Regions from separate parts of the Streptomyces sp. NPDC013187 genome, predicted to be linked through region 2. Evidence: riboswitches for the same ligand, from Rfam matches in the RefSeq annotation. Region 2 holds a riboswitch; the other holds the start of a gene.
The links. A riboswitch is a leader RNA that binds a small molecule or an ion and turns the genes downstream of it on or off. The one in region 2 is predicted to bind S-adenosylmethionine.
Positions count from the first base shown of each region.

Region 1: it holds a riboswitch for S-adenosylmethionine, as region 2 does, so the genes downstream of both, thrC (threonine synthase) here and ACFY5B_RS15700 (aminotransferase class V-fold PLP-dependent enzyme) in region 2, are expected to answer to the same signal.

Region 1 is NZ_JBIBAF010000005.1:480,037-483,515, reverse strand. Features, by position in the region: gene ACFY5B_RS13430 (trehalose-6-phosphate synthase) at 1-297, opposite strand, end outside; gene ACFY5B_RS13425 (glucosyl-3-phosphoglycerate synthase) at 371-1,315, opposite strand; SAM riboswitch class I at 1,496-1,652, shown strand; gene thrC (threonine synthase) at 1,671-2,957, shown strand; gene ACFY5B_RS13415 (MoaD/ThiS family protein) at 3,043-3,318, shown strand.
Region 2 is NZ_JBIBAF010000007.1:7,600-11,078, forward strand. Features, by position in the region: gene ACFY5B_RS15690 (cytochrome bc complex cytochrome b subunit) at 1-275, shown strand, start outside; gene trpD (anthranilate phosphoribosyltransferase) at 414-1,478, shown strand; SAM riboswitch class IV at 1,564-1,680, shown strand; gene ACFY5B_RS15700 (aminotransferase class V-fold PLP-dependent enzyme) at 1,816-3,183, shown strand; gene ACFY5B_RS15705 (Lrp/AsnC family transcriptional regulator) at 3,271-3,479, opposite strand, start outside.

The DNA.
Region 1 (3,479 bases), on a different contig from region 2:
GAACCACAGGACCGAGTTGGCGATGCCGTTGTACGCGTCGGCGTGCACGTCGGCCGGGATGTCCAGCATCCGCACGCCGTCCTCGCCGACGCCGCGCCTCACCGCCTCCCGGTCGCCGTCGGAGAGCGCCGAGCACACCCACAGCGCGTCCGCGTCCGAGCCGATCGCCGAAAGCCCGGAGACCAGCCCGCCGCCGCCCCGCTTGGCGTCCAGCGAACCGTCCTCTCCCACCGTGTACGAGACCGGGCCACGGTTGGAGGCCACCAGCACCTGTGCAGCACCGTACGTCGAAGCCATAAGCCTCAACCTAGCCCGGCCCCCAAACGCTCAAACGTGCGGATCTGCCGCGCCCGGCCGAAAACGGCCCCGGTCAGGCCGCCTTCCGCGCCTGGTACTCGGCGATCTCCACCATCGGCGGACGCTCCTCGGTGTCCACGGAGTACGTCCGCGGCTCGAAGCCGTCCGCGCCCCGCTCGAACTGGGTCAGGGACGGCCGGATCAGATGCCCGCGGGCCAGCCGCAGCTGGGCCGTGCGGTAGATCGCGGCGGCCATCCGGCCCAGCGCCTGCCCGTCCTGGTGCCGGTGCTTGCGCACCCCCACGTCCACCTGGGCGAGGGCGTCCAGGCCCACCAGGTGCAGGGCGTCCACGAGCATGCCCAGCTCCACGCCGTACCCGACCGGGAACGGCAGCTGCTCCAGCAGCGAGCGGCGGGCCGCGTACTCGCCGCCGAGCGGCTGCACGAACCCGGCCAGCTGCGGCCAGTGCATGTTGAGCAGCGGGCGCGCCATCAGCTCGGTGACCCGGCCGCCCTGTCCGGCAGCGCCGGCGAGGGGGCGGTCGTACATGGCCTTCACCAGGTTGACGTCCGGGTCCGTGAGCAGCGGGCCCACGATCCCCGAGACGAAGTCGGACGAGAAGTCCCTCAGGTCCGCGTCGACGAAGCAGACGATGTCCCCGCTGGTGACGAGCAGCGAGCGCCACAGCACCTCGCCCTTGCCGGGCACGGCGGGCAGGCGCGGGAGGATCTCGTCCCGGTGCACCACCCGCGCGCCCGCGGCGGCGGCCACCTCGGACGTACGGTCGGTCGATCCCGAGTCGACGACGACCAGCTCGTCGACGAGCGGGACCTGCCGCATCAGGTCGTGGCGGATGACGGCGGCGATGTCGCCGACCGTCGCCTCCTCGTTCAGCGCGGGCAGCACGACACTGACCGTCTGGCCCGTGCGCTGCTTGGCGGCGAGAATCTGGTGGAGCGGGCGATCGTTCGCGGACCAGGAACGAGTGCTCAGCCAGCGCTCGACTTCTTCCAGCACCGTGGCGGCTCCTCTGCGTACTCTCGGCGGGACGGACTGCCCGCCGCGGTAGCGGCTGATGGGTACAGTCATCTCGCGGTTCGGACGACTATCTCAACTGTCCTGGTCGTCGGTTACAGTCTTGGACAACGCGGATGACCATCGCATGTCCGGGGTCACCCGCCGCCTACAACCACATACAGCTCATCCAGAGGGGCAGAGGGAAACGGCCCGATGAAGCCCCGGCAACCCTCCAGTCGGTTCTCGTAGGTCACTGGCGACCACACGCGCGAGGCTCCCGGCTCGGGAAGGTGCCAAATCCGTCTCACGGCGAGATGCGTCGTGAGGAAGATGAGGAGAAAGGGCCTCGCCTCACATGGCTGCGCAGACTGTTGCAAGCACCACTGAATCCACCGTAGACCTCGGCCCCGCCGCCGCGCTGAGCTGCCGCGAGTGCGGTCACCGCGTACCCCTCGGACCGGTCTTCGCGTGCGAGGAGTGTTTCGGCCCGCTGGAGATCGCCTACGACTTCTCGGCCTACGGCACCGAAGAGCTCCGCAAGCGCATCGAAGCGGGCCCCGCGAACATCTGGCGCTACGCCCCGCTGCTGCCCGTCCCGGCCGACGTGGCGGACAAGCCGAACATCAACCCGGGCTGGACCGCGCTGGTCAAGGCCGACAACCTCGCGCGCGAGCTGGGTGTCGACGCCGGCAAGCTGTTCGTGAAGGACGACTCCGGCAACCCGACGCACTCCTTCAAGGACCGCGTCGTCGCCCAGGCCCTTGAGGCGGCCCGCGCCTTCGGCTTCACCACGCTCTCCTGCTCCTCCACCGGCAACCTCGCCGGCGCCGTGGGTGCCGCCGCGGCCCGCGCGGGCTTCCGCTCCTGCGTGTTCATCCCGCACGACCTGGAGCAGGGCAAGGTCGTCATGGCCGCGATCTACGGCGGCGAGCTCGTCGGCATCGAGGGCAACTACGACGACGTGAACCGCTTCTGCTCCGAGCTGATCGGCGACCCGGCCGGTGAGGGCTGGGGCTTCGTCAACGTCAACCTGCGGCCGTACTACGCGGAGGGTTCCAAGACCCTGGCGTACGAGATCTGTGAGCAGCTCGGCTGGCAGCTGCCGGACCAGCTCGTGGTGCCGATCGCCTCCGGCTCGCAGCTCACGAAGATCGACAAGGGTCTGCAGGAGCTGATCAAGCTCGGTCTGGTCGAGGACAAGCCGTACAAGATCTTCGGTGCGCAGGCGCTCGGCTGCTCGCCGGTGTCGACGGCGTTCAAGGCCGGGCACGACGTGGTGCGGCCGCAGAAGCCGGACACGATCGCCAAGTCCCTGGCGATCGGCAACCCGGCGGACGGGCCGTACGTGCTGGACATCGCGCGGCGGACCGGTGGTGCGGTGGAGGACGTGACGGACGAGCAGGTCGTCGAGGCGATCAAGCTGCTCGCGCGGACCGAGGGTGTGTTCGCGGAGACCGCCGGTGGGGTGACGGTGGGGGTGACGAAGAAGCTGCTGGAGAACGGGCTGCTCGACCCGTCGAAGTCGATCGTCGTTCTGAACACGGGTGATGGGCTGAAGACGCTGGACGCGGTGGCCGGGACCGGGCTCACCGCGACCATCCGGCCCAACCTGGACTCGTTCCGTGAGGCTGGGCTGGTCTGATCGTTTTCCGCTGCGGGCCGGTGGGGGCTGGTCGCGCAGTTCCCCGCGCCCCTAGGTATCTCGCCCAACCGGAGGTTTTGAAGTCATGAGCGTCACCGTTCGGATCCCCACCATCCTGCGTACCTACACCGGCGGGCAGGCCGAGGTCGCCGCCGAGGGCGCGAACCTCGGTGAGGTCATCGCCGACCTGGAGAAGAACCACACCGGGATCGCCGCCCGGGTGCTGGACGACCAGGGCAAGCTGCGGCGGTTCGTCAACGTCTACGTCAACGACGACGACGTGCGGTTCGAGCAGGGTCTTGAGACGGCGACGCCGGACGGTGCCGGTGTGTCGATCATTCCCGCCGTCGCCGGCGGCTGAACCGGTCGACCGGCTTGATTGTTACCTTCGGTAACGACGGTCACTGAGAGTTTATCGAATTGCCCCCTCCGTAAGAGAAGCGGAGGGGGCAATTCTGTGTGGTTGAGCGGGGTACAGTTGGGGAACGCGGTCTCGATCCTCTGATCGGAACCCTGAATTCC
Region 2 (3,479 bases):
AGTCGGGCATCATCAAGCGCCTGCCGCACGGTGAGTTCATCGAGGTGCACGAGCCGCTCAGCCAGGAGCAGATGTACACGCTCACGGCGCACGAGCAGTACAAGCCGGCCGAGATCGGCCCGACGGTCGACGAGAACGGTGTCGAGCGCAAGGTGAAGGGCTCCGAGAAGCTGCGCGCCAAGCTCAGCGACGCCTACTACGGCGAGGGCGCCCAGATCCCGAAGCCCACCGCCGAGGAGTACCGGGAGATCACGAGCGGCCACGGCCACCACTGATCGACTGCTTCGCCACGCCACACGAGGGGCCTCGTCCGATCGCCGGACGGGGCCCTTCGTCCTGCCCGGGGCTGGATAGGGTGGACCTCGTTGAGACTCTCGTCCCGTAGTCCGGGACGCCTGACCCTGGAGCGGCTTATGAGCGCTGTGACCCCCGCTGGAGGCGACACCGCGGCGGGCCGCTCCTGGCCCCTGCTGCTGAACGGCCTGCTGGACGGCAGGCACCTGAGCGCGGACGACACCGCCTGGGCGATGGACCGGATCATGCGCGGCGAGGCGACCGAGGCGCAGATCGCCGGGTTCGTCGTGGCCCTGCGCGCCAAGGGCGAAACCGTCGAGGAGATCAACGGCCTCGTCCGCACGATGTACGCGCACGCCAACGTGATCGAGGTGCCCGGGGCGACGGTCGACATCGTCGGCACCGGCGGTGACGGCGCGAAGACGGTCAACATCTCCACGATGTCGTCCATCGTCGTCGCCGGCACCGGGGCGAAGGTCGTCAAGCACGGCAACCGGGCCGCGTCCTCGGCGTCCGGGGCCTCCGACGTGCTGGAGAAGCTCGGGGTCAACCTGGAGCTGCCGCTGCACCGGGTCGCGGAGGTCGCCGAGGAGGCCGGGATCACCTTCTGCTTCGCGGTGAAGTTCCACCCGGCGCTGCGCCACGCGGGCGCCGCCCGCGGGCAGTTGGGCATCCGCACGGTGTTCAACGCCCTCGGCCCGCTCACCAACCCGGCCCGGGTCCGCGCCCAGGCGGTCGGCGTGGCGGACCCACGCATGGCGCCCATCGTCGCGGGAGTCTTCGCCGAGCGCGGCAACTCGTCCCTGGTCTTCCGGGGCGACGACGGCCTCGACGAGCTGACCACCACGGCCACCTCCCGGGTGTGGACCGTCCGGGACGGCAAGGTCACCGAGGAGGCCTTCGACCCGCGGGACGTGGGCCTCGAACTGGTCCCCGTGGAGGCGCTGCGCGGCGCCGACGCCTCCTACAACGCCGAGGTCGCCCGCCGCCTGCTGGACGGCGAGACCGGCCCGGTCCGCGAGGCGGTCCTGCTGAACTCGGCGGCGGCGCTGGTGGCCCTGGAGCCCACCGCCGCGCCCCTGGCCGAGCAGATCCGCGCCGGGATGGCGAAGGCGGCCGAGTCGATCGACTCGGGCGCGGCGAAGCGCACGCTGGAACGCTGGGTGGCCGCGAGCAACGCCTAGCGGATCCCGTAGCCGAAAGGACCGGCGTCCCGCGATCCGGACTCGGGTTGCGGGACGCCGATCTTTTCGCGTACGTTCCTGAACAGGTCATGAGTGACAGTCATGAGGCCCCGGCCGACTGTCCGGCAACCCTCCGTCCGTGGCGGGGTGCCCCGGGTGAAGACCGGGTCGTAGGCAGCGAGGTCTACGGCAAGCGCGTGACGAGGAGTCTTCCGTGAACCAGCGAATGCGATAGGGCCGCAGAGCCCCGCCTCCGCATCCCCCTTTTTCTTTCACCCCCCGCTTGAGCCGCACGCGCTCGCGGGCGGATTCCACCTGCCTTCACGGGAGTTCCGTCATGTCTGTCTCCACCCTTGCCGCCGAACAGTCCGTTTGTGCCCCGCTGCCCGTTCTGGGGCGAGACGTCACCGTGCCGCTCGTGACCGGTGGTGAGGTCACCTACGCCGCGCTCGACTACGCCGCGAGCGCCCCGGCGCTCCAGCGGGTCTGGGACGACGTCGCCGCCTACGCGCCGTACTACGGCAGCGTGCACCGCGGTGCCGGTTACCTGTCCCAGCTGTCGACCGACCTGTTCGAGAACGCCCGCCGGACCGTGGCCGAGTTCCTCGACTGCCGCGAGGACGACCAGGTCGTGTTCACCCGGTCGACCACCGACTCCCTCAACCTCCTCGCCGCCGCGATCCCCGCCGACTGCCGGGTCTTCGTCTTCGAGACCGAGCACCACGCCTCCCTGCTGCCCTGGCAGGACGCCCGCGTCACCTACCTCGACGCCCCCCGCACCCCCCGCCAGGCCGTCGAGACCCTGGAGCGCGCCCTCGCCGACCGGGACCCCTACGGCCCGGCCCTGGTGTGCGTCACCGGCGCCTCCAACGTCACCGGCGAGCTGTGGCCCGTGCGGGAGCTCGCGGCGGCCGCGCACGCCCACGGCGCGCGGATCGTGCTGGACGCCGCCCAGCTGGCCCCCCACCACCCCGTGTCCGTCGCGGACCTCGACGTCGACTGGGTCGCCTTCTCCGGGCACAAGCTGTACGCGCCCTTCGGCTCGGGCGTCCTGGCCGGGCGGGCCGACTGGCTGCGCGAGGCCGAGCCGTACCTCGCGGGCGGCGGCGCCAGCCGCAAGGTCAGCCGGCGTGAGGACGGGGGAGTGGACGTGGAGTGGCACGACAGCGCCGCGCGCCACGAGGCCGGCTCGCCCAACGTCATCGGCGCCTACGCCGTCGCCTCGGCCTGCAAGGCGCTGAGCGAGGCGGGCTTCGACACCCTCGTCGCCCGTGAGCAGCACCTGGTCCGCACGGTGCGCGACGGTCTCGCCGACGTCCCCCAGGTGCGGTTCCTGTCCCTCTTCGGGGACGACGCGCCGCGTGTCGGCGTGCTCTCCTTCGTCGTCGAGGGCTGGAACAGCTCCCACTTCGCCGCCGCCCTGTCCGCCGAGTACGGCATCGGCGTACGGGACGGGCTGTTCTGCGCCCACCCGCTGCTGCGCACGCTGCTCGGCAGCGACCCGCAGGCGCAGGGCGAGTGCGGGTCGCCCGAGTCCGAGCCCGGGGAGAGGTCGCTCAACGCCATCCGGGTCAGCTTCGGCGCCGGCACGCCCGACGAGCACGTGGAGCGGTTCGTGCGGGCGGTGAGGGAGCTCGTGACGGTCGGAGCGAAGTGGAACTACCGCACGCAGGACGGCCGCTGCGTGCCGGACACCTCCGCCTGAGTCGGTCGTCGCCTGAGCCGGTCGTCGCCGGGGGCGGTCGTCGCCGGGGGCGGTGGCCACCGGGGGCGGCGACCGCCAGGACAGGCCCTAGTTGTCCAGCCCGATCGAGAACGCCGCCTCCAGGTCGTGCTGCGAGTACGTGCGGAACGCCACGTGCGTGTCGGTTCCCTCCACCCCGGGGATCTTGCTGATCCGGCCCGGGATGACCTCCGCCAGGTCCTCGTGCTCCTTCACCCGGACCATCGCGATCAGGTCGTAGGTGCCGGTGACGGAGAAGACCTCGCTGACGCTGTCCA